DNA from 3 places in the uncultured Bradyrhizobium sp. genome. Region 3 is predicted to be linked to each of the others. Evidence: predicted binding sites of a transcription regulator. Region 3 holds the regulator's gene; each other region holds the start of a gene.
The links. Region 3 encodes PhoB, which activates phosphate uptake and scavenging genes when phosphate is short. Its sites were predicted from a motif close to TGTCATNNANCTGTCAT; they were not measured.

Region 1 (10,155 bases), on a different contig from region 3:
AGCCGCTGCCGTCTCCTATCATGGTTTCGACGCCCCGGACCGAATCGACAAATCTGCCGACAGGTTCGTTGGCTATCAAGCCGCCTTATGGCTCCGCGCAGGTCGACGATCCGCGGCGGCCGACGCCGCCTGCCGATATCCCGTCGCAACCGCTCGAGCTTCGTGCGGAAGCGGCCGAAACGGCGCCGCGGGAGCGCACGTCGGTTGCCGAGGACGTGCTGTCGGCGGCAAAGTCGGTATTCCACGCCGTACTGCCGCGGTAGCGCTCTCCTCGCAGTGACGGGACGACTTTACCCGTCCCACGCGCGCGATGCCGCTTCGCGCCGCCTCGTTCCTGGGACGGATTGGCACGGTTATAATCTAGGGGGCGGTAACCTGCCGCCGTCCGAATGCATCGGTCAAAATAATAACGCGGGCGCAAGGCCCGCGTCATGACACTCATCCGAAAAGGTTCAGCGCGGTCCGCGCGGGCCGGCGCCGGGACCGCTTCGCCCGCCCGGGCCGCCGCGATCCGCTCCGGCGCCGGCGCCGAACACGGGCTTCGGCTTCATCGGCAGCAGGCCTTCGCGCTGCAGCTTCTTGCGAGCAAGCTTGCGAGCACGGCGCACCGCTTCCGCCTTTTCGCGGGCCTTCTTCTCGGAGGGCTTTTCGTAATGGCCGCGGAGTTTCATCTCGCGGAAAATCCCCTCGCGCTGCATCTTCTTTTTCAGCGCCTTGAGGGCTTGGTCGACATTGTTATCGCGAACGAGAACCTGCACGCGGCATCCTCTTCAATTGATCGGATTGGAAGCTTTCAGAGGCAGAGAGCCGGCTAAGGCCAGGCCCTCGACTTCAAGGGCGCGGATGTACCAGATCAAACCCGGAATGTCTACCGCCGCAGGTGTCGTTTTGGCCCCATTTCGACGCCGAGCTACGCTATTTGGCCGGTTATTATAACTGGCGTCATTAGAAGGACCTCGACAGGAGTCCGGAGCCAGTCACATACTCTCGCAACACGACTCATCATCACATCGCATCCGAGAATACCATCGGGAGGGATTCGCATGAACGCAAAGAAGTATGCGGCCGAGACGATCGGCACGTTCTGGTTGACGTTTGCGGGGTGCGGCAGCGCGGTGATTGCCGCGGGGTTTCCACAGGTGGGCATCGGCTTGCTCGGCGTATCATTCGCCTTCGGATTGAGCGTCGTGACCATGGCTTATGCCATCGGCCATGTGTCCGGCTGCCATCTCAATCCGGCCGTGACGGTCGGGTTGGCGGCAGGCGGCCGTTTCCCGACCGCGCAGATCCTTCCCTATGTAATTGCGCAGGTCATCGGCGCCGTCCTCGCTGCGGCGCTGTTGTATGCGATCGCGCGTGGCGCCGCCGGATTTGACGTCAGCAACGGTTTTGCTTCCAACGGCTACGACACGCATTCGCCCGGCAAATACGGCATGGCGGTCTGCTTCATCACCGAAGTGGTGATGACGATGATGTTCCTGTTCATCATCATGGGCTCGACCCACGGCAAGGCCCCCGCGGGCTTCGCGCCGCTGGCGATCGGGTTGGCGCTGGTGATGATTCACCTGGTCAGCATTCCCGTCACCAATACCTCGGTCAATCCGGCGCGCAGCACCGGCCCGGCATTGTTCGTCGGCGGGTGGGCGCTGGCGCAGCTATGGCTGTTCTGGATCGCACCGTTGATCGGCGGGGTGCTGGGCGGCGTGATCTATCGCTGGCTTAGCGGAGAACCGACGGGAGTCGTCGAAGGCAAGACGCCGGCGTGACCTCGATCCGCTATTTTCTGTCCGGCGTCACTTGCGTGACGTGTCCCATCTTGCGGCCGGAGCGCGGCGCGCCCTTCCGGTAGAGATGCACGGTGGCCCCCGGCGCGGTGAGCCACTGTTCGTAAGCGAGGACATCGTTTCCGATCAGATTGGTCATGGTGACCGCGCCGTGGCGGACCGGTTTGCCCAGCGGCCATCCGGCGATGGCACGGATATGCTGCTCGAATTGCGAGATCGAGGCGCCATCCAGCGTCCAGTGTCCGGAATTGTGCACCCGCGGCGCGATCTCGTTGACCAACAGTGTCGGGCCGGATGTCGAACCCTGCGTGCTCGGCACCACGAACATTTCGACCGCGAGCACGCCGACATAGTTCATCGCGTTGGCGATGGTTTCGGCGATGCCGCGGGCCTGCGCGGCCAGCTCGTCGGAAATCGCCGCAGGCACCCGCGAAACCTTGAGAATGTGATCGCCGTGCTTGTTTTCGGTGACGTCGAAACATTCCACATGGCCGTCGGCGCCGCGCGCCGCAATCACGGAAATTTCGCGCTCGAACGGGATGAACGCCTCCAGGATCGCCGATCTGGTAGCGAGATCGATCCAGACCCGCTGCAGGTCGTCGCCGTCGCGGATGATCGCCTGGCCTTTGCCGTCATAGCCGAAGCGGCGGGTCTTGATCACGGCCGGAAGCCCGACGCGCGCGATTGCGGCCCGCAGGCCGTCTACCGACGATGCGTCGGCATAAGCGGCGGTGCCAATGCCGAGCCTGGTTACGAAATCCTTCTCGGCGAGGCGATCCTGGGTGGTTTCAAGCACCTTGTATTCAGGCAGCACCGGACGGCGTGCCGCCAGCACCATGGCGGCGGCAGCCGGCACGTTCTCGAATTCGTAGGTGATGACATCGACGTCATTGGCAAACAGCTCGAGCGCCTCAACGTCGGCATATTCGGCGCAGGTGGCGTTCTGCACCACGTCGAATGCCGGCGCATCCGGATCCGGCGAAAACACCTGACACCTGAAGCCGAGGCGGGAGGCGGCCATCGCCAGCATCCGGCCCAATTGTCCGCCGCCGAGAATGCCGATGCTGTCGCCCGGCTTCAGCCTGGCCTGATTCGAAACGGTCACGCAACGCCCTCCGGCCGTTCGCTCACCGCCTCGGTTTGTGCTTTGCGCCAGGCGGTAAGCCGCCCTGCCAGCGCCGGATCGCCCAGCGCCAGCACCGCTGCGGCGAGCAGGGCCGCGTTGATGGCGCCGGGCTTGCCGATCGCCAGTGTCCCCACCGGAATCCCGGCCGGCATCTGCACGATCGAATAGAGCGAATCGACGCCCGAAAGCGCTTTGGATTCGACCGGCACGCCGAATACCGGCAGTTCGGTCAGCGATGCCGTCATGCCGGGCAGGTGGGCCGCGCCGCCGGCGCCGGCGATGATGATCTTGAAGCCGGCCGCCCTGGCGCCCGTGGCGAAGGCGAACAGCCGGTCCGGGGTGCGATGCGCCGAGACGATGCGGGTCTCGCAGGCGACGTCGAGCGCGGCCAGCGTTTCGGCGGCAAAGCGCAGGGTGTCCCAGTCCGACTGGCTCCCCATGATGATGGCAACGGTGGCGGTCATTTAGTTAATTCTGTTGGGGAATGCAGAAACATAGGCCGGATTATAGGTTCGGCCCGAGGTTCGGCAAGGCGTGGCAAGGGGTTCTGGAATGGACTATCCTGTCTTGGTGAACCCGGGCAAGCCATCCGCATGAAAAAGAAGTCGAAACCCACCGCTCTGAAAGCCGTGCAGCGCCGCAAAAGCAGCGTGTCGGCACGCAAAGTCGCGCCATCGCATCCGAGAGCGGCCAAAGCGCGCGCGAAATCGCCGGGGTCTGCCGCGAAATCCGCCGTGCCGATCGCTGCCGACTCCAGACAGACGATTCGCCGGTTGCGGCTGCAACTTGCCAAGGCAGTGGCTCGAATCAGCGAGTTGGATGCCGCGGCGGACCAGGATTTTTTGCTCGATATTCCCAACCGACGCGGTTTCGAACGCGAGCTGAATCGTTCGATTGCCTACATCAAGCGCTATCATGCCTCCGGCGCGCTGATCGTGCTGGACGTCGACCGCCTGAAACCGATCAACGACGCTTACGGCCACGCCGCGGGCGATGAGGTGCTCAAGGCCATCGTCGCCGTGCTGCTGCGGCATGTCAGGTCGTCCGACGTGGTCGGTCGGCTCGGCGGCGACGAGTTCGCGCTGCTGCTGTGGAATCTGAGCGAAACCGACGCGCACGCCAAGGCGGCTTCGCTGGAGCAGGCGGTGGACGGACTTTCGTTCGTGTTCCGCGGCTGCAAGATTTCCGCCGGCGCCTCCGCAGGCGTGGCAATACTCGGCACCCACGCCGAGGCGAGCAAGGCGCTCGAAGAAGCCGACAGCGCGATGTATGTGCGCAAGGCGCAGCGCAGGCATGAGGGACGGCCATGACAGTCGATCCCACCCCGTTTGCGCTGCACGTCCCCGAGACGGATATCGACGATCTGCGCGATCGTCTTGCCCGCACCCGGTTTCCCGATTCTGCACCTGGCCAGGCATGGGCTTACGGCACCGACGTCGCTTACCTCCGTGAACTCGCGGCCTATTGGCGCACTGCGTTCGACTGGCGGACGCAGGAAGCCGCGCTGAATGCGTTTCCGCAATTCCGCGCCGCGCTCCAAGACGTCGATCTGCATTACCTGCACGTGCCCGGCGTCGGCCCTGACCCGATGCCGCTGGTGCTGCTGCACGGCTGGCCGGGTTCGGTATTCGAGTTTCTCGAGATCATCCCGCGCCTCACCGATCCGGCGCGCTTTGGCGGCGACGCGCGCGATGCCTTCACCATTGTTGCGCCGTCCTTGCCCGGTTACGGCCTGTCGTTCCAGCCCGGCATGAAGCGGTTCGGCGTTCCTGAAATGGCGGATGCGGTCGCCGCGCTGATGACCGACGTCCTCGGCTACAGGACGTTCGGGGCGCAGGGAGGCGACTGGGGCGCCGCGGTCACCAGCCGATTGGGCTATGCCTATGCGGATCGCATGATCGGCATCCACATCAATCTGATGATGGCCGCGGGCCGCGACCCCGATGAATTTCCCGATCCGAACGAGGAGGAGCGGCGTTATCTCGGCGATCTCAAGCACTGGCTTCGCGAGGAGACCGGCTACCAGTGGATCCAGGGCACCAGGCCGCAGACGCTGGCGTTCGCGCTCACCGATTCGCCGGCGGGTCTCGCGGCCTGGATCGTGGAGAAATTCCGCGCCTGGTCCGACTGCAATGGCGATGTCGAAACGGCGATCGGGCGCGACCGCATGCTCGCCGACATCACGTTCTACTGGTTCACCGGAGCGATCGGCTCGTCGTTCTGGCCTTATTATGCCCGCCGCCATGGCTCGGCGATCCTGCCGGCCGGCGGCACCATTTCCGTGCCCACCGGCTACGCGCAATTCCCACGCGAAATACTCAAGCCGCCTCGGCGCGCCGCCGAGCGGGTGTTTACCGACATCAGGCGCTGGAGCGTCATGCCCAGAGGCGGACATTTCGCGGCGCTGGAACAGCCGGAGTTACTCGCAGGCGAGGTGCAGGCTTTTTTTCGCGACCTGCGCTGAGCGGCCTACAGCTCGTCGAGATCGTCCGGCACCTCGCCGAATTTTTTCAGGAGTTGAGCGTCGGTGAATTCACCGGCCGTCGGATCGCCGGTGCGGCTGAACGCCACCGCGCCAATATTGCCGGCGACGCGCGCCAACACCTCGGCGCGGCGGATTGCGCCGGACGGGCTCTGGCATTGTTCACCCGAACCGGCCACCGGCGAGCCGGTGTCATCCTTCAGGAACGGCAACGCGACATAATACGTGACATCGGCCATGGCGCGGCTCCGGATGCAGTTGATCGATCAGGCGGCATTGCCCGCTGCGCGGGGCATTCCCGACCGCGCAATTCCTGCAATTCCGTTTCGAGATATTCATTCGCCATGATCAAGGCCTTGATCGCACCGCGCAAATTGCCGCCGCACATCGCGATCGCCTGGTCGCAGGCCTGCTCGTAGTGATTGTTTTCGGTCGGCGGCGCGCAGTCGGACATCGTGGAATCCCCAAGCTGGAAGACATCGTGCGTAATGTTCTCTTTTTGTTCTAAAGGAGTCAAGCGTTGACCCGGGCACGAAGGCCGGTTTCCCCCGCTTTAGTTACGTATCCGCGATGTCGGCGGGTTTCCGGATCGCACTGCGCCTGCTGTCGACCGGGCTGGCCGGGACGAAGGCTGGCTTGATCGCTTAAGCACCGGATCGCTCGATCGCGATTGCGCCGGTATGTTTGCGCGGCAGCAACATCCGCATTGAAATCGGCCGCGGCGCCACCCCTGGCGGCACGCATCCCTGAAGCGTGCCAGAATATAGGCGAACTGGAACGAAAACATAATCCGGAGCTTAACGCCTCTTCAAAGGGAGTGAGACATATGGGTCTGCCGGGCACTAAAGGACCCGTGGTGCTGATCGTCGAAGACGAGTTCCTGTTGCGTATGAATGCGCGCGATTTGATTCAGGCAGCGGGGTTCAACGTTGTCGAGGCGGCCAATGCCGACGAGGCGATTGAGATACTGGAAAGCCGGCGGGACATCACGGTGGTATTTACCGATATCCAGATGCCCGGTTCCATGGACGGCCTTAAGCTCGCCCAAGCGATTCGCGGCCGCTGGCCGCCCATCAAGATCATTGCGACCTCCGGTCATGTCAGCGTGACGCAAGAGGATCTTCCCGAGGGCGGGCGGTTTCTTCCGAAGCCCTACAGTCCGGTCGAGATCATCAGCATGCTTCGCGAATTGACCGGCCCGTAAAAGCCAGACGAACTCACGCGATGATATCCGGCGTGATCTGGTCTTCGATGAAGGCGATACGGTCGCGCAATTGCAGCTTGCGTTTCTTCAGCCGCTGCAGGCGCAGCAGGTCAGGCGCGGGCGATTGATGCAGAGCATCGATTGCGGCGTCGAGGTCGCGGTGTTCCTGCTGGAGGCGGGCGAGCTCGGAGGTGAGTTCGCGCTCATCGTCGTTGGTCATGGTCTACGTTAGCTGAAACCGGATGCGTTTGCGAAGGGGTGCGGAACGCAATGTGAGAAAAGCACGACAGGAATATCGTCCGTGCGGCGGACCGGCGCAAGCCGGCCGGCGTCAGAAAGTTCCCTCACGTTTCATGTCAACTAATACACCATGTGAACGCTCAACTTTTAATACCCATCGACAGCTGCCCAAGCGGGTGTACACTGCGCAGTGCAGGCCGAATCCAAGTTTCACTATCAGGAGACTTCGTATGGCGATACAGGCGCATCTCGTTGAACTCGAACGTAAACATCGGGTCCTGGAGGGCGAATTGCACGAGGCCCTAACCCATCCGTCCACGGACGATTTGCGAATAGTCGAGTTGAAGCGCCGCAAATTGATGGTCAAAGACGAGATCGAGCGGTTGAGGCTCTCGGTCAGCGAGACGCTTCACTAGCGTTTTGGAAGGCTTGGTCCGGCTGCGTTACCACGGACAGCTTTCCATTTTTCAGTTGTCGTATCGGTCAATAATCGTCGCGGCGGCCTTCGGCCATCGCGTGCCTTGTTCTGATTTCAAACCCCCGCCAATTCGCTGATATGATCCGCGATCGCCAGGGACGAGGTGAGACCCGGCGATTCGATGCCGAACAGGTTGATCAGCCCGCCGACGCCATGGTCGCGCGGCCCCTGAATCATGAAATCCTGCCTGGCTACCGCCGGCGGTACGATCTTGGGTCGAATGCCGGAGTAGCTCGGCATCAGCGCGCCGTCCGGCAGGGCGGGCCAGTACCGCCGGATCGCGGGGTAAAACCGCTCGGCCCGTGCCGGATCGACTGCATAATCGATCGCATCGACCCATTCCACGTCCGGTCCAAACCGCGCTTGCCCCGCTAGGTCGAGCGTCAGGTGCACCCCCAGTCCGCCGGGCTCCGGCACCGGATAGATCAGGCGCGAAAACGGTGCCCGCGCGCTGCAACTGAAATAATTGCCCTTCGCCAGATAGGCGGGCGGGATCAGTTCGATCGGCATGCCGTCGATGCTGCGCGCGACCGCCGTCGCCCCGAGCCCCGCCGCATTGATCAGGAGCCGGCATTCGAGTGTCATCGGTGCGGCGCCGCCGACATCAAGTTCGATTCCGCCGGCCGCAGCCTTTGCGCGCTGTAACGGTGCATGGAATGCATAGGCCGCCCCGGCGGCTTCCGCGTCGCCGCGCAGCGCCAGCATGAACGCATGGCTGTCGACAATGCCGGTGGAGGGCGACAACAGCGCCGCGTCGCAATGCAAAGCCGGTTCAAGCCCGCGCGCGGCCTCCCCGCTGAGCACCTCCATGTCGAGGACCCCATTGGCTTCGGCATGGGCCTTGATTGACTGCAGCTTGGCGGTTTCGGAGGGTGTCGTCGCGACAATCAGCTTGCCGCAATTGCGGTGCGCGATGCCATGGTCGCGGCAGTACGCATAGAGCGCGCGCTTGCCGGCCACGCACATCCGCGCCATCAGGCTGCCGGCAGGATAATAGATGCCGGCGTGGATCACCTCGCTGTTGCGCGACGAGGTTACGGTGCCGATGCCTTCCGCCGCCTCCAGGACGACGACTTCAAGGCCCGCCTGGGCCAGCCGCCGCGCGATGGCCAGGCCGATGACCCCGGCGCCGACAACGACGCATTCGACTTTATCCATTCGCGGCCCGGATTTCGAACCGGCCGGATCCGGCGCGATGCGAGCCAGGGCCGCAGCGGAATCGATTCATGGGCCATCGCCTTGTTTGAACGATTCTTTTTCACGGCCTACGTGACCGCGGATCGCTGTTAGCGACACATTAATCATATAGGGCCAATTGCCGTCATTTGACTCAGATTTTCCGGTTGCAAGGGTACGCGTTTACCTGATTCAAACACGTGAAGCCAGACACTCCGGCGGCAATCTGCGGGTGAGGTATGGCTTCCAAGAATTGGCAGGCAGGCGGCAGGATTCCGGGTTTTGCGCTGGCCGTGGCATGCCTGTTTGCGGGGCGATCGGACGCGGCGCGAGCCGCGTCCGGTGGCTTCGCACCCCCGAGCTACATCGGCTCGGCGGATCCGCATTTCGTCTGGGAAGTCCTGATCGGCGGCATCGTGATCGCCTCGTTCGTTGCGGCAGCGGGGCTTTGGGTGATGTCCGCGTTGCGCAAGGCCAGGCGTTCGCAGTTGCGGCGCAACGCCTTCATCAGTTCTGCCCTGAACAACCTCAGCCAGGGCGTCGTCATGACCGATGCGCAAAAGCGCGTCGTGTTCTGCAATGACCGCTATCTCGAAATCTACGGGATGACACGCTCCGACATTCCCAGGAACATGACCGGTCCCGAGCTGCTGGCGTTGCGGCGCAAGCGCGGCGTGCTGGACGTCGGCACCGACGATTTCTATCGATGTGCCGGCGCCGCCGAAGGCCTTGTCACCGAATTGCCCGATGGACGGTCGATCGTCGTAAAATACTGGAAGCTGCCGAACGGCGGCTCGGTGGCGACGCACGAGGACTGCAGCGAGCAGCGCCGACTGGCGCGGCAACTGGCGACCACCACGCAATTCCTGGAATCAGTCATCGACAACGTCCCGGTCTGTGTCGCCGCCAAGAGCATCGAGGACGGCCGCTATATCCTCGCCAACCGCGCGTTCGAAAAATTCTCGCGGCTGTCCCGCCAGGAAATCGTCGGCAAGCGCGCCGACGAAATCTTCAAGCCGGCGACGGCGGCGGGCATCGTGGCGGCCGATCGCGCCGCGCTGGAATCGCCGAACAGTCAGTTTCGCAACGAAATGCTGGTGGAGCGCGGTTCGGAAAAACGCACCCTGGCCAGCAACCGCGTGATCGCCCGCGACGACCAGGACCGGCCGAAATTCCTGATCGCGTTGTTCGACGACGTGACCGACCACAAGTCGTTGTCGCTTGAACTGGAGAGCACCAAGAAGTTCCTCGAACTGATCGTCGATAATATTCCGGTGTCGCTGATCGTCGAGCGCGTCAGCGACGGCAAGTATCTGCTCGCCAACCGCAGCGCCGAAATCATTCTCAACCGCCGCCGCGAAGACGCCACCGGGCTGACCGCCGCCGACATTTTCAACCCGCGCGAAGCGAGATTGATCGTGGCGCGCGACGAAGCGGCGATCAAGAAAAGGGGAATGCTCGCCGAGGAACATCCGATCAGCACCAAGGACGGCTTGCGGCTGTTCCTGACGCGGCGCGTGACGGTGCTCGGCGATGACGGCCAGCCGCAATACCTGATCAAGACCCACGAGGACGTCACCGACCGCCGTCAGACCGAGTCGCGGATGGCGCACATGGCATATCACGACGGCCTGACCGATCTGCCGAACCGCGCGGCGTTCCTGC
Region 2 (10,155 bases), on a different contig from region 3:
TTCGCTTGCGGCCGTCGTGACCGGGGAGAACGTGGTGCGCGAGACGCTGCTGCCGGGCGCGGTGCTTACGCGGGTGGCGTCCAGCCACATCCGCGTCGGTACCTTCCAGTATTTCGCGGCGCGCAGCGACGTTGCGGGCGTACGGCGCCTCGCCGATCACGTGATCGCAAGGCATTATCCCGAGGTAGCCGGCGCCGAACATCCCCACCGGGCGCTGCTGGACGTGGTGATCGCGCGGCAGGCCGGCCTGGTCGCGCGATGGCTGCTGGTCGGCTTCATTCACGGCGTCATGAACACCGACAACACGTCGGTTTCGGGCGAGACCATCGACTACGGTCCATGCGCCTTCATGGATAGTTACGATCCGGCGACGGTCTTCAGTTCGATTGACGAGCAGGGCCGCTATGCCTATGGCAACCAACCCCGCATCGCGCTGTGGAACCTGACGCGGTTCGCCGAATGCCTGTTGCCGCTGCTATCCGGGGACCAGGAGAAAGCCATTGCGGAGGCGCAATCGGCACTCGGCGAGTTCGCCGATAAGTTCGACAATGCCTATTACGCCGGTCTGCGCCGAAAGCTCGGCCTGTTCACTGCGCGCGATGACGACCCGAAATTGGCCGGCGATCTGCTGAAGGCGATGGCCGACAACGAGGCCGACTTTACGCTCACCTTCCGGCGATTAAGCGATGCAGCGCTTGGTCCCGAAGGCGATGCCGCAGTCGGGCAGTTGTTCGCCGATCCCGCGGCCTTCGACGCATGGGCCGTGCGGTGGCGGCAGCGGACGTCAGACGAGCTCCAGGATGCCCCGGCCAGACAGGCGGCGATGCGCGCGGTCAATCCCGCTTTCATTCCACGCAATCATCGGGTGGAAGCCGTCATCGAGGCGGCGGTGAACCGCAACGATTTTACGCCGTTCGAAGAACTTGTGACCGTTCTGGCGAAGCCATACGAAGACCAGCCGGCATTCATCCGCTATGCCGAACCGCCCCTACCCGGCGAGCGCGTGCTGCAAACTTTTTGCGGAACCTGAATGGTTAACCGTCCGGTAACCGCGCCGGCGCCGTTCTTGGCCGGCGGCACAAACGTTAAGAAACGCTCAACCGGTTCCCGACAAATCTACCAGTTTGCCGGGAGAGTTACGTGTACGACGCATTGGTGTTTGAGTTCATAGGGGCGGCGATGCTCGGGCTGTGCGGCATCGTGATCGCTTTGCCGTCGCGGCGTCCGCCTGTCGGACGTGCACGCAGGGTCTGACCTGCCAGGCATCGTGTCCCGGACGCGGCGGCATCCCCCATGCAGTTCCGCAGAGCCAAAGCACGAATAGCTAAAAACTGCCTGCCTAACCCCGTTGCAAGCCTCAAATTTGCTGCAAGACTCTTGACATACCAGCGCTTTCGGCAGAACGCCCTTTTAGAAGCGTTATGGACCGTTCATGGAACTGATCACTACCACCGCCGACCTCGCGGCCGTTTGCGACCGCCTCGCCAAGCACGCGGTGATCACCGTCGACACCGAATTCCTGCGTGAAACCACATATTATCCGCTGCTCTGCGTGGTCCAGATGGCCAGCGCCGACGAAGCGGTCGTGATCGACACGCTCGCCGCGGGTCTCGACTTAAAACCATTCTTCGACCTGATGGCCAACGAGAAGGTGCTGAAGGTTTTCCATGCCGCACGGCAGGACATTGAAATCATCTGGCACGAAGCCGAAATACTTCCGCATCCGATCTTCGACACCCAGGTCGCCGCCATGGTGCTCGGCTATGGCGACAGCATCGCCTACGATCAGTTGGTCGAGCGCGTTACCGGGCACCGGCCGGACAAGACCCATCGTTTCACCGACTGGTCGCGGCGGCCGCTGACCGAGGAACAGACGCACTACGCCGTTTCCGACGTCACCCATCTGCGCGACGTGTTTGCGGCGCTCGATGCCGATCTCAAGAAACGCGGTCGCAGCGAGTGGGTCAGCGAGGAAATGGAAGTCCTGACCTCGCCCAAGACCTACGATTTCCACCCGGAGCGCGCCTGGGAGCGGCTGAAGACGCGGGTGCGCAAGCCGAAAGAGCTGGCCGTGCTGATGGAAGTGGCGGCTTGGCGCGAACAGGAAGCGCAGAGCCGCGACGTTCCGCGCAGCCGCGTGCTGAAGGACGACGCCGTCGGCGACATCGCCACCCACGCCCCGACCAGCCTGGAACGCCTCGCAAGCCTGCGCTCGCTCCCGAAAGGGTTCGACCGCTCGAAGTGGGGCGCCGACATCGTGGCAGCCGTGCAGCGCGGCATCGCCCGCGACCCGCGCGGGCTGCCCAAAATTGAAAAACAGCGCAACAACTCCAATGGCGCCATCGTAGAGCTGTTGAAGGTGCTGTTGCGGATGACCTCCGAACGTCACGCCGTCGCCAGCAAGGTGATCGCCACGGTCGACGATCTCGAACAGATCGCGGCGGATGACAATGCCGACGTCGGAGCGCTGCACGGCTGGCGGCGCGAACTGTTCGGCGAGGCCGCGCTCAAGCTGAAGCATGGCGGGTTGGCGTTGGCGATCGAGAACGGCCGCGTGGTCCGTGTGGATCGCGATCAGGCGTGACCCCGCTATCGCAAGGGACCACCCTCTTCGGCGAGCCTGACAAAGGCCTACGCGGCATCCCGACGGGCCAAAGCTGTCCCGATCAGGGAGCGCAGAAACCGCTGCTCCTCCCCGAGCCGTTGCTGAGATAACGGACTTTCCTCAGATTGGAACAGTCCCGATCTCCGAATGTTCGGCATCGAAGGCCGTTCAAGAACAGGGCAATCAGGGCCGTCCTAAGCTGCCATGCCAAGGCGTGCGGCCGACTTTGTACGGACCGGTTTTCCGCCCGGCGGATCTTCCGGCCCCCGATCCAACTCGGATAGCGCATCGAGCACCTCATCGATGGTTACGAGGCGATGGGACCCGGGCAGTTCTCTCAACGCCGGGTTCGATGCCACCGCGGCCGCATCCGATGCCCAGGATGCGAGAATGGCACGCTTCTCGTAAGTCGAAATCGCGGTATCAGCAACGACGTCGCGAGGGTGATCGTAGGCCGAACCGGGATGCAGGATCGCATTCAGGTCAATAATGTTGTCAGCACGATCGATCATCGGATGATCCTCCTTTCCTTCTCCTTGTTCGCACTGCCGATGACTTCCCACCCGCCAAGGCGGGTGGAGCTCCCGCCCGGCCCCGGGCGGGAGTCACATTTGGTCGAAATCAGGCGGCTTTGCCTTCAAGCTGATGCACGTTGTCGGTAGCGGCGCCATTGATTGCAATCCGCCGCGGCTTCATCGCTTCGGGAATTTCCCGGACCAGCTCGATTTTCAGCAGACCATTTTCAAACGAGGCGTTTTTCACCTGAACGTAATCGGCCATGTTGAACTGCCGCTTGAAGGGCCGCGCCGAAATACCTCGATACAGATATTCGTGCTCGGCCTTATCCACCTTGCCGCCCTCGATGGTGACCACGTTCTGCTCGGCCGTCACGGAGATTTCGTCGGGCGAAAACCCGGCGACCGCGAGCGAGATCTGGTAGCGATCGTCGCCCAGCCGTTCGATGTTGTAGGGGGGATAGTTGTCCTCGCCGGCACGCTGGGCGGTTTCAGCGAGGTCGAAAAGGCGATCGAAGCCAATGGTCGAACGCCAGAGGGGAGAAAAGTCGTAAGTGCGCATAGCCAAATCCTCCAAAGAGCAAAATGGTACGAGCGGCACCGGACCTGACCAGTGCCCGTCTCACATTCCCGACCCGTTGCGGCATCGGGAACACCACCTCACGGTGGCGACCCGATAATTAGAAAAACGCCTTTTTGGTTTCAAGAGGGAGCAGAAAAATTTTTAGCCGGTATCCGGGCCGGCCTTTTAACTGACGGGATGCCGACCTGGATCGTCATGCGCCGCAAGCAATGCGCTGTTCAGCGCCGCACAATCGACCCTGACCGCCCGAGCAGCCGCGCCAGTTGCTTGAAGCGGCTGCCGACGCGGTCGGCGACGAGATCGACCATCCGATGCTCGAACACCAGCATCAGTTTGCGGCCCCGGCTGCGAAAATGCGTCGCCGGCAATACGCCGGGCCGCGCCGCCGAGATCAGGTGCGCGACGCGAAACGCCGCTCCGAGAACGCGGGCGCGCTCGACCATCGGTGCAGGGACCATGTCGCGGATTTCCGTCGGCGGCTCGTTCTGTTCGCTCAGGCCGGCATAGCGATAGAATACTGCGAGCGCCACGAACGCCCTGCCCTGATGACCGACCGTGCCGAAATTTCCGTTGGTGATCAGGCTCATCGTCTGCTCGCCACGGTGGTCTGGATGAACCCGCCAGCCAATGTCCGATAACAGACAGGCGGCATGGCGCAGGCGGCGGTCTTCCTCGGTTTCGCGCAGTTTCGCGATTCTGACCAGGCGGTCGGTCCAGCCGATCAGTTCCTCGGCATGACGCGCCGAGCGCGACAGCAGTTCGTTCAGGGTCTGCGCCGCGCAGATCAATCCGTCCTTAGCGCGTTCCCGCTCGGGCAGCATCGAATACAGCAGGCCTTCGCGCACGCCATAGGTCGAAAACACGACGGTCTTTGGTTTCGCCGTGCGAATGATGTATTCGAGAACCAGCGCCGCATAGGCCAGCAGCGGCCGCCGGGCTTCCGATACGGCTTCTATGTCGGCCAGCATGTTGGTGGCCACCAGACGACGCAGACGGCGGGCGAAGTCCAGCGCTTCGGCCGCCGGAATCGAATAGCCGTGCATCACCTGCAACGGATATTCGCTCTGGATGATATGGATGCGCGCCAGCGCCCGCCACGTTCCCCCGACCGCATAGAAGGTCCGGCCCAAGCCGGCCTTGAGTTGCGCAATTTCCGAAAGGTCGTTCTTGACGATGCGCTCGGCGCGCTTGAGCGACTTGTGCGAAGTGTCCTGCAAGGCGAGGCTTCCGAGCGGAAGCGTCACCCCCTGCCGGACGCGGTTGCGGTGGATATCGATCAATTCCAGCGACCCGCCGCCGAGATCGCCGACGATGCCGTCCGGCTTGTGCACGCCGGAGACGACGCCGAGCGCGGACAGTTTTGCCTCGAGCGGTCCCGATAGAATCTTGACGGGCACGCCGCAAATGCGCGAGGCTTTTGCGATGAAGTCGAGGCCGTTGCTGGCATCCCGGCATGCCGCCGTAGCGATGGCATAGACGCGGCCGACTTTCATTACCCGGCACAGCGCGCGAAAACGCCGCAGCGACGTCAGCGCCTTGCCGACGGCATCGGATGCCAGCAGGCCGGTGCTCTGCACCTCGCGGCCAAGCCCGCATAGCGTCTTCTCGTTGAAGATGGAGACGAGGCTGCGCTCCATCGATTCATAGACGACGAGACGCACCGAATTCGAACCGATGTCGATGACCGCGACGCTGGATCTGCGTTTGCGCGGCCGCTTCACCGTACCGACCCCTCACGACGATTGCTGACGCTCGGTGCGTCGCGTGAGGCGGCGCGGCGAAGATTCCTTGAGCGACTTTCCACGGCCTGACAGACTCGGATTCGTCATGAAATAATTATGCAGGTTGAAGGGTTCCTCGCCCTTCGCGGCCTTCATACGCGTAGACGATCCATCCGGCAATAACTGCCAGCTTTGCTCGGTATCCTTCAGGTTCGCGACCATGATCTGTTCGAGAACCTGCTGATGCACCGTGGGATTTTGCAAAGGACACAGGACTTCGACGCGCCGGTCGAGGTTGCGCGGCATCATGTCGGCGGAAGAGATATACACAGATGCTTTGGGACCCGGCAGACCGTGTCCCATGCCGAAACAGTAGATTCGGCCATGCTCGAGGAACCGGCCGATGACCGATTTGACGCGGATGTGGTCCGACAGGCCGGGGACGCCGGGCCGCAGGCAGCAGATGCCGCGTACGATCAGTTCGACCGAGACGCCTGCCTGGGACGCTTCATACAACGCATCGATGATATCGGGATCGACCAGCGAATTCATTTTCATCCAGATCGCCGCCGGCTTGCCGTGGCGGGCGTAGTTGGTTTCGCCGCGGATATGCTCAAGCATGCGCTTGCGCAAGGTGAGCGGCGATACCGCCATTTTCTCGATATCGCTCGGCTCGGCATAACCGGTAATGTAATTGAATACGCGCGCGGCATCGCGGCCGATGATCGGATCGGACGTGAAGTAGGACAGATCGGTGTAGATGCGCGCCGTCACCGGATGATAGTTGCCGGTGCCGGTGTGAACATAGGTGGTTAACGTGGCGCCCTCGCGGCGCACCACTAGCGACAGCTTCGCGTGGGTCTTCAACTCAAGGAAACCGTAGACGACCTGTACGCCGGCACGCTCCAGGTCGCGCGCCCAGCGGATGTTGGCCTCCTCGTCGAACCGCGCCTTGAGCTCGACCAGCGCGGTGACCGACTTGCCGGCTTCGGCGGCCTCGACCAGCGTACGCACGATCGGAGAGTCGCGCGATGTGCGATACAGCGTCTGCTTGATCGCGACCACGTCGGGATCGCGCGCCGCCTGCTGCAGGAACTGCACGACCACATCGAAGGATTCATAAGGATGATGGACGATCAGGTCCTTCTGCCGGATCGCCGCAAAGATGTCGCCGCCGTGATCCCTGACGCGCTCGGGATGGCGCGGGACGTAAGGCACGAATTCGAGGTCGGGCCGGTCCAGCCGGGTCAGTTGCGACAATTCGTTCATGGCGAGCACGCCGTCGACCAGCAGTACTTCGTCGTCGGCGGTGGAGAGCGCGCGCTGCACGAAGGCGCGCAATTCTTCCGGCATCGTCGCCTCGATCTCGAGCCGGATCACCGATCCCCGGCGCCGCCGCTTCAACGCCGTCTCGAACAGGCGCACCAGATCTTCCGCCTCTTCCTCGATTTCCAGTTCGGAGTCCCGGATGATGCGGAACGCGCCCTGCCCCTTGACGGTATAGCCGGGGAACAGCCGGCCGATGAACAGGCCGGTCGCCTGTTCCAGCGTGATCAGTCGCACCGCGCCGTCCTTGCCGGCGGGCAGGCGGATGAAGCGATCGATCTTGCCCGGCATGCGGATCAGCGCATTCATCGGCTTGCCGTCGGAAACGCGCGACAGATGCAGTGCGACGGTAAAGCCGAGGCTGGGAATGAACGGGAACGGATGCGCCGGATCGATCGCCAGAGGGGTCAGCAGCGGGAAAATGTTGTGGAGAAAATGATCCTCGATCCAGCTTCGCTCCGCCTTGGTCACCTCGCGGCCGTCAACCAGAATAATGCCGACGTCGGCGAGAATGCCGCGCAGATCGCGCCAGATCGCCTGCTGATCGCCTGCAAGCTTCGAGACGGTTTCGTTGATGAGAACGAGTTGTTCGGAAGGCGACAACCCATCCGGGCTGCGCTCGGTGATGCCCTCCCGCACCTGCGCCTTGATGCCGGCCACGCGGACCATGAAGAACTCATCAAGGTTATTGGCGGAAATCGACAGGAACCGCACCCGTTCCAGCGCCGGATGACCGGGATTGACGGATTCCTCGAGAACCCGGCGATTGAAATGCAGCCACGACAGCTCGCGGTTGATAAAACGTTCCGGACTTGTTCCGATCACGGCCCCTGCGTGAGCTTCTATGTCTTTTTCTTTCAAAACAACGGCTTGTGAGGAATCCATAGGGTGTCGATCCATCCCAGATCAGGAAACTGCGCGGTCACGCGGGCGCAGCTTGTGTTAGTGCGATGACGTTTCAATGACATTGATGTTCCCCGCAGCGCCCCCGTCAAGTCGGGTCGGATCTCAGAGCGACTGCGGATCGGCATCCCGCAACAGTTCGGCCGCCAGCGCCCGGGTCGCCGGTCTGCCCAGCCGTAACGCCTCGGCGTCCAGCAGTTCGACCGCCCGGCGGGCGGCGGCAAATGACCGCTCGATCCGTGCTGCCAGATAGCTCACCACGGTTTCATCGACACTGAGTTGCCGGTCCACGCAGAATTTGACGATCAGCGCGCGAAATAGTTGATCGTCGGGCGGCAGCAGCGTTACCACCGGCACCGCGCGGAACCGCGAGCGCAAATCGCGCAGTTCAACCTGAAAGGCCGCCGGCGGTACCCGCGCCGTGATCAGGACGAACGCCTGATCTTCGCGCGCGAGATTCATCAGATGAAACAGCGCGCGCTCGTCAAAGCTTGACTGGTTCAGGTCTTCGACCACCAGCGCACCGGTCGCCAGCGCTCCGGGCACCGCAGCTGCGGATAGCGCCTGTGCGGTGGTCGATCGCGCACCGACCTCCTCCGCCCAGATCGCGGCGAGGTGACTTTTGCCGGAGCCTTCCGGGCCCGCTAGCAGCATGATCCGGTTCGGCCAGTCGGGCCAGCCGTCTATCAGCGAGAGAGCCGCCGCGTTGGCCGGTCCTTCGAGAAAATTATCGCGCGAGCGGCTCTCGGCGTGCGGCAACGCAAACGCTAGCTGACGAGGTTGAACGCGGGCTGCCACGCAGTCACTCCATGCCGGCGCACCGGCGTACCCTAGTTGACTTCGATCGTGCTCATGTGCCGTACCCACTCCACCAGATAGAGCGATACGGAAACCAAAGTAAAGATCGTCACAAAACCCATCAGGATCAGGTCATACGGCGTCGACCTGAAGCCAAATCCGAGCGCGGCCAGCACCAGCGCGGCGAACGCAACCTGCGCGACTGTGTTAAGCTTCGATACCATCAACGGCTTCATCGGAATCGGCTTGCCGAACAACCACGATACGATCACGGCCGATACGATCATGATATCCCGCGACACCACCAGAATGACGATCCAGCGCGGCACCGCGCCCCATATTCCGAGCGCCACATAGATCGAAACCAGCAGCGCCTTGTCGGCCAGCGGGTCGAGCAGCGCACCGAGTTCACTGGCCATGTCGAAGCGTTTGGCGAGAAAGCCATCCACCGCATCGCTGATGCCGGCGACGACGAAAATCACGAAGGCAACCTCCATCCTGTCGGACGCAATTGCCCAGACGATGAAAGGCACCAGCAAGATGCGCCCCAGCGTAATGATGTTCGGAATGCTCACCTGGCGTTTCCCGGCCTCCGGCCCGATTTCACTCAAGATCAGAGCTTTCGATGCCCGGACCGGCTTCCTGTTTACATAGACCATGCCGGGAGCGCTTGCGAGCCATTGCACGCCGGTGAAATCCGACGTAACCACCCCGGCGAACATCTGGAATCGGGCATGGCCGAGCAAAAGAACGGGCTGACATACGCGGACTCCGGGGTCGATATCGATGCCGGCAACCGTCTGGTCGATCTGATCAGGCCGATGGTTCGCGCCACCGCCCGGACCGGGGCCGACGCCGAGATCGGCGGCTTCGGCGGGATATTCGATTTGAAGGCTGCCGGCTTCGAGGATCCGGTTCTGGTCGCCGCAACCGACGGAGTCGGCACCAAGGTCAAGATCGCAATCGAAACCGGCTTGCACGCCGGCATCGGCATCGACCTGGTGGCGATGTCGGTGAACGACCTCGTGGTGCAGGGCGCCGAGCCGCTGTTCTTCCTGGACTATTTTGCCTGCGGCAAGCTCGATCCGGAGGCCGCCGCCAGCATCGTGGCGGGCATCGCGGAGGGCTGCCGGGAATCCGGTTGCGCGCTGATCGGCGGCGAAACCGCCGAGATGCCCGGGCTCTACAAGGACGGCGACTACGACCTTGCGGGCTTCGCGGTCGGCGCCGCTGAACGCGGCACGCTGTTGCCGCGCGCCGACATCGCGGCCGGCGATGCGGTGATTGGATTGGTTTCGTCGGGCGTTCACTCCAATGGATTTTCACTGGTCCGCAGGATCGTCGAAGTATCCGGGCTCAGCTTCGATGCGCAGGCGCCGTTCTCGCCGGTCATGACGCTCGGCGGCGCGCTGCTGACGCCGACGCGTCTTTACGTGAAATCATGCCTGCGCGCGATCCGCGAAACCGGCGCGGTCAAGGGACTGGCCCACATCACCGGCGGCGGTTTCACCGATAACATCCCGCGCGTGCTGCCGAAGCACCTTGGCGTCGGCATCGACCTCGCGCGCTTGCAGGTGCTTCCGGTGTTCAAATGGCTTGCGCGGCAAGGCGGCCTTGCCGAACTCGAACTGCTGCGAACCTTCAACTGCGGCATCGGCATGATTGCCATCGTAAAATCCGACGCGGTCGATCAGGTCATGGACC
Region 3 (10,155 bases):
GCCCGTCCTTGGAGAAGGGTCGCCTGCTGCCGTCATAAATTGCAGCAAAACTGTGCAGCGGCGTGTCGCATCTCCCTTAATATATTGAAGGAACGCGTTTTATTCACACGAACCGAATTCCACTCCGCCTCAAAACGCGCTAGGACGGCTGGGCCGGGGGCGCTCGTTCGACCGCTTTCGCCGACGGGTCGCAGTTCGAGGTCTAGATGCTGGAAGCACTACGCAGGGCGATCTCGTTTCTGCGCCAAAAGCAAATCCTGCATAAGCTGGGTGTAGCGGTCAGCGTCACGGTCATCGCGATCGCCTGCTATGTTCTGTATCATATGCTGCGCGGCATCGAGATCGACGATGTCGTCGAAGCCATCAAGCAGACCGAATACCGCTCGATCGCGCTGGCGGCGCTGTTCGTCACCGCCGGCTATTTCACCCTGACGTTTTACGATCTGTTTGCGGTCCGCGCCATCGGCCGGCCGGATATCCCCTATCGGGTCAACGCGCTCGCCGCCTTTACCAGCTATTCGATCGGCCACAATGTCGGCGCCAGCGTCTTCACCGGCGGCGCGGTGCGCTATCGGATCTATTCGGCCTGGGGATTGAATGCGATCGACGTGGCCAAGATCTGCTTTCTGGCCGGCCTGACGTTCTGGCTCGGCAACGCCGCGGTGCTGGGGCTCGGCATCTGCTATCACCCCGAGGCGGCGGCCAATATCGATCGACTGCCGCCCTGGCTCAACCGTATCGTCGCGATCGGCATCATTGTCGGCCTCGTAGGCTACGTGGCCTGGGTCTGGATGAAGCCGAGACATGTCGGTCGGGGGCCCTGGACGGTGGTACTGCCGGGGGGGCCGCTGACCTTGCTGCAGATTGTGATCGGCATTGTCGATCTCGGCTTTTGCGCGCTGGCGATGTACATGCTGGTGCCGGACGAGCCCAATCTCGGCTTTGTCGTTGTCGCGGTGATATTCGTCTCCGCGACGCTGCTCGGCTTCGCCAGCCATTCGCCCGGCGGCCTCGGTGTGTTCGACGCCGCCATGCTGGTCGGGCTGTGGCAGATGGACAAGGAAGATCTGCTCGCCGGCATGCTGCTATTCCGGCTACTCTATTATTACGCGCCATTCCTGGTTTCCGTAATCTTGCTGACGCTTCGGGAAATTATCCTGGGAGCGCGGCTGAAACGCCTTCGCAAGCTGACGCCGGCTCTTGACGTCCAGCCCAAGCGCGACGGCCCGTATCTGCGCGAGCACGGCGACTCCGGCGCCTGACCGAATCCGGAGGAGGAGACAACCGAGCCGATGGCGATCGACGCTTCCTCTTCGATCTTCTCGCTCTGGCCGGACCGGTTGCGGCATTCGGCCATCGTCCTGCTGACGGCGGCTCTCGCGCTGGCGGCCCTGGTGACCTTCGGCGAGGTTTCGCCGGCCCGCGCCATCGCCGTGTTCATTTGCGTTGTCGGCGCAGCCCTGGTGCCATGGCGATTGCACGATGCGGTGACGTCGCGCGAGGACACGCTCGGCGGCAATCCGGTTGAAGCCGCGGCGGTCCAGGCCATCGTCGCCGGCATGCCGGATCCCGCGGTGCTGCTCGACCGCGCCGGCCGCGTCATCCACTTCAATGCGGCGGCGTCGCAACTGGCGCCGGCGCTGCGCAAGAATGAACTGGCGCAGTTCGCGTTGCGCTCACCCGACATCATTACGGCACTCCGCGAAGCCATCGCCGCCGCGGAGCCGCGGCGCGCCAGCTATCTCGATCACGTCCCGGTCGATCGCTGGATCGAACTGATCATCACGCCGGTGTTGGTGCCGACCACGTTCGGCGGTTCGGACTATTGCATGCTGATGACGTTCCACGACCAGACGCCGCTGCGCCGGGCCGAGGAAATGCGGGCCGATTTCGTCGCCAATGCCAGCCATGAACTGCGCACGCCGCTGGCGGCATTGTCCGGTTTCATCGATACGCTGCAGGGCCCGGCCAAGGACGACGCCAAGGCGCGCGAGCGCTTTCTCGGCATCATGCATGCGCAGGCGACGCGGATGGCGCGGCTGATCGACGACCTGCTGTCGCTGTCGCGAGTCGAACTCTCCGCGCATGTCCGCCCCGATACATTGGTCGATATCGTGCCCATCATCCGCCAGGTCGCCGACGGGCTGGAGCCATTGGCAAGTGAACGCCAGGTCGGAATCGAGATCGATTTGCCGGCAACGCCAGTACTGATCGCCGGCGATCGCGAGGAACTGCTGCGGCTGTTCGAGAACCTGATCGAGAACGCGCTGAAATACGGCGCTTCCGGCGGCAAGGTCGTGGTGTCGGCGGCAGCGGCGAATGCACCGGACGGCGCCGGCGAAATTCGAGTCGCGGTACGCGATTTCGGCCCCGGAATAGCGCCCGAACACCTGCCGCGGCTGACCGAACGCTTCTATCGGGTCGATGTCGGCGACAGCCGCGCGCAAGGCGGCACGGGCCTCGGTTTATCGCTGGTCAAACATATCGTTAACCGTCATCGCGGCCGTCTTTTGATCGAAAGCGTCCCGAAAAACGGCGCCACCTTCACCGCCTGCTTTCCCCGGATCCCGGCGCGCAGCGGATAAAACCAAGCATTGCCATAGGCTTGCTGCCGTCATCCAACTGTCATCAAAGCTTCGTAAAAGCGGCATCGACCGTCCCTACACGGGGCGGCGTGAGCGCAATCGGGCGCATCCGGCGCTTCGCTCACGAGATGGAGACGCATCCATGAATTTCCTCAACATCATCGCCGCTGCCGGCCTGGTCGCCGCCTCGGCTTCGGCATTGGCCGCCGATATCACCGGCGCAGGCGCGACCTTCCCATTCCCGGTCTATTCGAAATGGGCCGACGCCTACAAGAAAGAGACCGGCAACAGCCTGAACTATCAGTCGATCGGCTCCGGAGCCGGCATCAAGCAGATCCTGGCCAAGACGGTGACGTTCGGTGCCACCGACGCGCCACTGAAAGCCGAAGTGCTCGAAAAGGACGGCCTGGTACAGTGGCCGATGGTGATGGGCGCGATCGTGCCGGTGGTGAACCTCGAAGGCATCAAGCCCGGCGAACTCGTGCTGTCGGGCCAAGTGCTCGGCGACATCTATCTCGGCAAGATCGCCAAATGGAACGACGCCGCGATCGCAAAACTCAATCCAAACCTGATGCTGCCGGCCGACGCCATCACGGTGGTGCGGCGCTCCGACGGTTCGGGCACCACGTTCAATTTCACCGATTACCTGTCGAAGTCGAACGCCGAATGGAAAGCCAAGGTCGGCTCCGGCACCGCGGTGGAATGGCCGGCGGGCGTCGGCGCCAAGGGCAATGAAGGCGTCGCCGGCAATATCGGCCAGACCAAAAACGCGATCGGCTACGTCGAATACGCCTATGCCAAGCAGAACCGGCTGACCTTTGCTGCGATGATCAACAAGGCCGGCAAGACCGTGCAGCCGACCGTGGCGGCTTTCCAGGCCGCGGCTTCCAACGCCGACTGGTCGAACGCTCCCGGCTACTACGTGATCCTGACCGACCAGCCCGGCGAAGCGTCCTGGCCGATCACGGCGGCGACTTTCATCCTGATGCACAAGGACGCCGCCGACAAAGCCGCATCCCAGGAAGCCGTCAAGTTCTTCAAATGGGCGTTCGAGAAGGGCGACAAGATGGCGGAGGAGCTCGACTACATCCCAATGCCGGATTCGGTCGTCAAGCTGATCGAAAAAACCTGGTCGGCCGATATCAGGAGCTGACCCCGCGTGTCCCGGACGCGGTGCGGCATTCTTCCATGCCGCTCCGCAGAGCCGGGACCATACTGGACGCCGGCGCCCGCTACGGCCCGGGCTCCGCAGCGCCACCGCTTCGCTAGGGCTGCGCGCTGCGCTGCGTCCGAGGCGCGGTTCGCGTGTGAATGTGATAAAGGGGGCACCAGCGTGGCGGATATGGCGGTTCAGGGTTCTTCAATCGAAGCTGCCGGGCCCTATGATCGCGCCAAGGCGCTGAGCGCGTTCAAATTCGGCGACACGGCGTTCTATTGGACCACCCGCGCCTGCGCGGTGTCCGTCCTGCTGATTCTCAGCGGCATCATTCTCTCGCTGGTGGTGGGCGCTTGGCCGGCGATGAAGGAATACGGCATCGCGTTCCTGTGGACGCAGCGCTGGGCGCCGTCGGCCGATCCGCCGATGCTGGGCGCGCTCGGTCCGCTGTACGGCACGCTGGTGACCTCGGTCATCGCCATGATGATCGCGATTCCGGTCGGGCTCGGCATCGCGGTCTTCCTCACCGAAATCTGCCCGATATGGCTACGCCGCCCGATCGGCCTCGCGGTGGAGTTGCTCGCCGGAATCCCGTCTATCATCTACGGCATGTGGGGCTTCTTCGTGCTCGGGCCTTATCTCGCCAATACGTTTCAGCCGTTCATGATCCGGCTGTTCGACGGCGTGCCGGTATTGGGCACGATCTTCGCTGGGCCTCCGTCCTATCTCAGCCTGTTCAACGCGGCATTGATCCTCGCAATCATGGTGCTGCCCTTCATTACCGCGATTTCGGTCGACGTGTTCAAGACGGTGCCGCCGGTGTTGAAGGAGGCCGCTTACGGCATCGGCTGCACCACCTGGGAAGTGGTCCGCAACGTGGTCATTCCCTACACCCGCGTCGGCGTCATCGGCGGCATCATGCTGGCGCTCGGGCGCGCGCTCGGCGAAACCATGGCGGTGACATTCATTATCGGCAATTCGTTCCGCATCTCATCGTCGATCTTCGCGCCGGGCACCACGATCTCGGCGGCGATCGCATCCGAGTTCGCCGAAAGCGACGGGCTGCATCAGTCCGGCCTGATCCTGCTCGGACTGTTGCTGTTCGTGCTGACCTTCTTCGTTCTCGCCGCCGCCCGGCTGATGCTGATGCGGCTGGAAAAGAAGGCTGGGAATTAGCATGATCCGGAGCAGCGGACACCGGCTTTCCGGAAACATCATGCCGGTCCAGGTAACAGCATGAATTCGATTTACGCATCCCGCAGGCGGTTCGACGTCATCGTAAGACTGCTGTGCGTAGCCGCCGCATTGTTCGGCGTCAGCTGGCTGGCGCTGATCCTGTTCACGCTGTTCTACAACGGCCTGGCCGGCATCAGCCTGCAACTTTTCACCCAGAACACCCCGCCGCCGGGCTCCACCGAAGGCGGGCTGCTCAACGCCATCACGGGTTCGATCATCATGACCGCGATCGGGGTCGGCATCGGCGCGCCGCTTGGGCTGTTCGCCGGCACCTATCTGGCCGAATACGGCAGGAACGACCGGCTTACCTCGGTGATCCGCTTCATCAACGACATTCTGCTGAGCGCGCCCTCGATCATCATCGGTCTGTTCGTCTACGGCGCCGTGGTGGTGCCGATGGGCGGCTTCTCGGCCTTAGCCGGTTCGCTGGCGCTCGCCGTGATCGTGATCCCCGTCGTGGTGCGAACCACCGAGGACATGCTGCTGCTGGTGCCCCATCCGCTGCGCGAGGCGGCCTCCGCGCTCGGCCTGCCGCGCTCGCTTGTGATCAGGCGCATCGCCTATCGTGCCGCCCGCGCAGGCCTCATCACCGGTGTGCTGCTGGCGACGGCGCGCGTGGCCGGCGAGACCGCGCCGCTGCTGTTCACCGCGCTCTCCAATCAGTTCTTCGGCCTGGATCTGACCAAGACCATGGCCAACCTGCCGGTAACCATCAACAACTTCGTGCAAAGCCCTTATGCCTACTGGAAGCAGCTGGCCTGGAGCGGGGCCCTGATCATCACCGTTGCCGTGCTTGCCCTGAACATCGGCGCGCGCATTCTCGGCGCCGAGAGGACGATGAAATGAACAATCTCTCCGTACCCGTCAGCGTTGCCAATGCGTCGCATCCGGCGGCGGCCCGCCAGGTCGAAGCACGCAACAAGATCACCGTGCGCGACCTGAATTTTTACTACGGCGCACACCACGCGCTGAAGAACATCAATCTCTCGCTCGGCGCCAACCGCGTCACCGCCTTCATCGGCCCGTCCGGCTGCGGCAAGTCGACGCTGCTGCGCGTCTTCAACCGGATGTACGATCTTTATCCCGGTCAGCGCGCCAGCGGCCAGGTCATGCTGGATTCCACCGACGTGCTCGACCCTCGGCTCGATCTCAATCTGCTGCGTGCGCGGGTCGGCATGGTGTTCCAGAAACCGACGCCGTTTCCGATGACGATCTACGAAAACATCGCGTTCGGGGTCCGGCTTTATGAAAAAATCCCGAAGTCCGAGATGGACGGCCGCGTCGAAAAAGCGCTGCGCGGCGGCGCGCTATGGAACGAGGTCAAGGACAAGCTCAACGCCTCCGGCCTCAGCCTGTCCGGCGGACAACAGCAGCGATTATGCATCGCCCGCACGGTCGCGGTTCGGCCCGAGGTGATCCTGTTCGACGAGCCGTGCTCGGCGCTGGATCCGATTTCGACCGCCAAGATCGAGGAACTGATCCAGGAACTGGCGGAGGATTATACCATCGCCATCGTCACCCATAATATGCAGCAGGCCGCGCGCGTTTCCGACAAGACGGCGTTCATGTATCTCGGCGAACTGATCGAGTTCGACGAGACCAACAGGATTTTCACGTCGCCGGCCGATCGCCGTACCCAGGATTACATCACCGGCCGGTTCGGCTAGGGAGAATTCGAGATGGCCTCAGAACATACCGCCAAGGCGTTCGACAGCGATCTGCAGGAACTGACCCGGCTGGTCGCCGAAATGGGCGGCTTGGTCGAGCGCATGATCGTTGAATCCGTCGACGCGCTGGTGCGCCGCGACGCGGCGCTCGGCAAACGCGTCGTCGCCGCCGACGCCGAGGTCGACGGACTGCAGCGCGTGATCGAGGAGCGTGCGGTGCTGACCATCGCGCGGCGCCAGCCGATGGCGGTAGATTTGCGCGAAATCGTCAGCGCCATGCGGGTTGCAACCGATCTGGAGCGGATCGGCGATCTGGCCAAGAACATGGGCAAGCGCGTCACCGCGCTCGACAGTGACTTCCATCCGCTGAAATTGATCCGCGGCCTCGAGCACATGACCGACCTCGTGCAGAGCCAGGTCAAGGCGGTGCTGGACGCCTACGCCGCGCACGACCTGCCGTCGGCGATGGCGGTCTGGAAAGGCGACGAGGAAGTCGACGCCATCTGCACGTCGCTGTTCCGCGAGTTGCTGACCTATATGATGGAAGACCCGCGCAACATCTCTTTCTGCATTCATCTGATGTTCTGCGCCAAGAATATCGAGCGGATCGGCGACCACGCCACCAACATCGCCGAAACCGTTTTCTACATGATCGAGGGCCAGCAGATCCTCGACAAGCGCCCGAAGGGCGATATGACGACCTTTGCCAATGCGATACCCGGAAGTTGAGGTGTTACGCACCACCGCACGTCATCCGCGGGCTTGACCCGCGCATCCGTCCATCTTTGCACGAATTCTTCGATGCGGATGGATTGCCGGGGGCAAGCCCAGCAATGACGGGAGACCAGATCGATAAGGGAACAGCACATGAGCGCGCGCATACTGGTGGTGGAAGACGAGGAAGCGCTGACCACGCTGTTGCGTTATAACCTCGACGCCGAGGGCTATGACGTCGAAACGGTCGGGCGCGGCGACGACGCCGACACCAGGCTGAAGGAGCACCTTCCCGATCTCATCGTGCTGGATTGGATGCTGCCGGGCCTTTCCGGAATCGAACTGTGCCGCCGTCTGCGGGCGCGGCCGGAAACCAGGGCGCTGCCGATCATCATGCTGACCGCGCGCGGTGAGGAAAGCGAGCGGGTCAGGGGCCTTGCCACCGGTGCCGACGACTACATCGTCAAACCGTTTTCGGTGCCGGAACTTTTGGCGCGGGTGAAGGGCCTGCTGCGACGCGCGAACCCGGAACGCCTGGCTACCGTACTCACCTATGGCGACATCAATCTCGACCGAGACAAACGCCGCGTCACGCGCTCCGGCCGTCCGATTGATCTCGGGCCTACCGAGTACCGCCTGCTGGAGTTTTTCCTGGAGCATCCCGGGCGCGTGTTCAGCCGCGAGCAGTTGCTCGACAGCGTCTGGGGCCGTGACATCTATATCGACGAGCGCACCGTGGACGTGCATATCGGCCGCCTGCGCAAACTGCTCAATCCAGATGGCGAGCAGGACCCGATCCGAACCGTGCGCGGCGCCGGATATGCGCTGGACGACCGGTTCGTAAAGGCCGAGTGAGTTGTCTACCCGCCTTCGCGGGGACGACAAATTCTACCTTGTCGGCTTGGTCTGCTGCCGGCGGCGGTCGCCCGCCGGCTGGTAGGCGATGCGGGAATGTTGTGCGCAGTAAGGTAGGCTCGGCAGCGCCTTGCCGCCGCAGAAGAAGAATTCCGGGCTACTGGGATCGCCGATCGGCCAGTGGCAGGTGGCCTCACTGAGTTCCTGCAGCGACAGCCGCTGGCTCATCGGCACTACATTGTCATAGGCGACCGGATCCGGCTCCATCTCGACTTCGAAGGCGTGGGCCAGCGCGGTGTTGCCGCGCGACTGCGGACGCGACACCCGCATCATGTGCTGGGCCGGGCGTGCCTTGCGCTGGCGCGGCGCCGCCGACGACGGGCTTTTGGCGCGGCCGGACAACCCCAGCCGGTGCACTTTGCCGATCACCGCGTTGCGGGTGACATTTCCGAGTTCCGCGGCGATCTGACTCGCCGACAGGCCGGCTTCCCAGAGTTTCTTCAGTTGTTCGACGCGATCGTCGGTCCAGGTCAATACCGTCATCGCACTCTATCCCTTCGGTTGCGCCGGCCATTTGCGGCGGCAACGCTACGAGTCCAGTTCCCAAAATCTCTGCAGGCAGAATCCCTTAGCCCTCGCCGGGCGCTGTTTTGCGCGCCCGGGCGTTTACGCCGAACATGAGAACCGTTGAGAGCAGAACGCCGCACGAGATGTCGTACCCGACAGCCCGGAGGCTACAATAGGCAGTGACTCACGCGCAAGAGTCCGCGTCACTCGTCCACACCTTCCGCCACCTTATAACTTGCGAGTCATTTTCCGCGGTGCGCTCCGGGTCCGTCGGTTCCAAGGGCGGTTGACAGTTGTCGGCGCGCGCATAGAATGATGACCGCGTGCCGCCCCGAAAAGGCGGCACGTTTTGTTTTCGCTTCGCCGGTGCCGAGCCGATCGCGCCATGGTGCTGTCGGAACCGCCCTGCTCAAACCGTCAGTGACGCCATGACCAAGAGCGCGCCATCACACCTGCTTCCCGTCTTCGCCAGGGCGGACCTTGCTTTCGAGCGCGGCGAAGGGGTGTGGCTGATCGGGACCGACGGCGAGCGTTATCTCGATTTCACCAGCGGCGTGGCGGTGAACGCGCTGGGCCATGCGCATCCGCATCTGGTCGCGGCGCTGCAGGAGCAGGCAACCAGACTCTGGCACATGTCGAACCTGTTCAAGAGTCCGGATGGCGAGCGGCTGGCGGCACGGCTGTGCGAACAAAGCTTTGCCGACTTCGTGTTCTTCTGTAATTCCGGCGCCGAGGCGATGGAATGCGCGCTCAAGATGACGCGCCACTACCATTTTTCCAAAGGCAGCCCGGAGCGCACCCGCATCATCACCTTTGAAGGCGCGTTCCACGGCCGGACCTTGGGCACCCTGGCTGCCACCGGAGCTGCCAAATATCTTGAAGGCTATGGCCCGCCGCTGGAAGGCTTTGACCAGGTGCCGCTTGGCGATCTCGACGCCGTCAAGAGGGCTATCGGCCCCAACACCGCCGGCATCCTGATCGAGCCTCTGCAGGGCGAGGGCGGCGTCCGCGCCCCGCCGCATGCGTTCTTCCGGGCCTTGCGCGAACTCTGCGACGCCAACGGTCTGCTGCTGATATTCGACGAGGTGCAGACCGGCATGGGCCGCACCGGCGAATTGTTCGCCTACAAGCGGCTCGGCGTCGCGCCCGACGTGATGTCGCTGGCGAAGGCGCTCGGCGGCGGTTTTCCGATCGGCGCCTGCCTTGCCACGGCGGAAGCCGCGGCCGGCATGGCGCCGGGCTCGCACGGCTCCACCTTCGGCGGCAATCCGCTGGCGGTGGCGGCGGCCAATGCGGTGCTGGACGTGATGCTGAAGCCCGGCTTCTTCGAGCACGCGCAGAAAATGTCGCTGCTGCTGAAGCAGAAGCTGGCCTC

Region 1: ACFE72_RS19335 (YdcH family protein) is a predicted target of PhoB. The motif match lies at 6,869-6,885, and genes of this name have one in related genera.
Region 2: ACFE72_RS15795 (RNA degradosome polyphosphate kinase) is a predicted target of PhoB. The motif match lies at 7,701-7,717, and genes of this name have one in related genera.

What each region holds. Positions count from the first base shown of each region.
Region 1 covers NZ_CAXUNQ010000046.1:27,461-37,615, reverse strand. Annotated here, with positions in the region: gene ACFE72_RS19385 (hypothetical protein) at 1-263, shown strand, start outside; gene rpsU (30S ribosomal protein S21) at 453-758, opposite strand; gene aqpZ (aquaporin Z) at 1,044-1,766, shown strand; gene ACFE72_RS19370 (5-(carboxyamino)imidazole ribonucleotide synthase) at 1,777-2,889, opposite strand; gene purE (5-(carboxyamino)imidazole ribonucleotide mutase) at 2,886-3,374, opposite strand; gene ACFE72_RS19360 (GGDEF domain-containing protein) at 3,504-4,220, shown strand; gene ACFE72_RS19355 (epoxide hydrolase family protein) at 4,217-5,374, shown strand; gene ACFE72_RS19350 (hypothetical protein) at 5,380-5,631, opposite strand; gene ACFE72_RS19345 (hypothetical protein) at 5,592-5,846, opposite strand; gene ACFE72_RS19340 (response regulator) at 6,219-6,596, shown strand; gene ACFE72_RS19335 (YdcH family protein) at 6,610-6,816, opposite strand; gene ACFE72_RS19330 (YdcH family protein) at 7,067-7,252, shown strand; gene ACFE72_RS19325 (NAD(P)/FAD-dependent oxidoreductase) at 7,369-8,472, opposite strand; gene ACFE72_RS19320 (EAL domain-containing protein) at 8,730-10,155, shown strand, end outside.
Region 2 covers NZ_CAXUNQ010000031.1:31,747-41,901, reverse strand. Annotated here, with positions in the region: gene ACFE72_RS15820 (YdiU family protein) at 1-1,030, shown strand, start outside; gene rnd (ribonuclease D) at 1,433-2,584, shown strand; gene ACFE72_RS15810 (hypothetical protein) at 2,800-3,117, opposite strand; gene ACFE72_RS15805 (Hsp20 family protein) at 3,227-3,682, opposite strand; gene ppx (exopolyphosphatase) at 3,922-5,424, opposite strand; gene ACFE72_RS15795 (RNA degradosome polyphosphate kinase) at 5,437-7,635, opposite strand; gene ACFE72_RS15790 (chromosomal replication initiator DnaA) at 7,759-8,451, opposite strand; gene ACFE72_RS15785 (CDP-alcohol phosphatidyltransferase family protein) at 8,484-9,026, opposite strand; gene purM (phosphoribosylformylglycinamidine cyclo-ligase) at 9,186-10,155, shown strand, end outside.
Region 3 covers NZ_CAXUNQ010000004.1:171,821-181,975, reverse strand. Annotated here, with positions in the region: gene ACFE72_RS04475 (lysylphosphatidylglycerol synthase domain-containing protein) at 207-1,262, shown strand; gene ACFE72_RS04470 (ATP-binding protein) at 1,293-2,585, shown strand; gene pstS (phosphate ABC transporter substrate-binding protein PstS) at 2,728-3,738, shown strand; gene pstC (phosphate ABC transporter permease subunit PstC) at 3,919-4,917, shown strand; gene pstA (phosphate ABC transporter permease PstA) at 4,978-5,823, shown strand; gene pstB (phosphate ABC transporter ATP-binding protein PstB) at 5,820-6,644, shown strand; gene phoU (phosphate signaling complex protein PhoU) at 6,657-7,373, shown strand; gene phoB (phosphate regulon transcriptional regulator PhoB) at 7,512-8,213, shown strand; gene ACFE72_RS04435 (GcrA family cell cycle regulator) at 8,247-8,756, opposite strand; gene ACFE72_RS04430 (aspartate aminotransferase family protein) at 9,209-10,155, shown strand, end outside.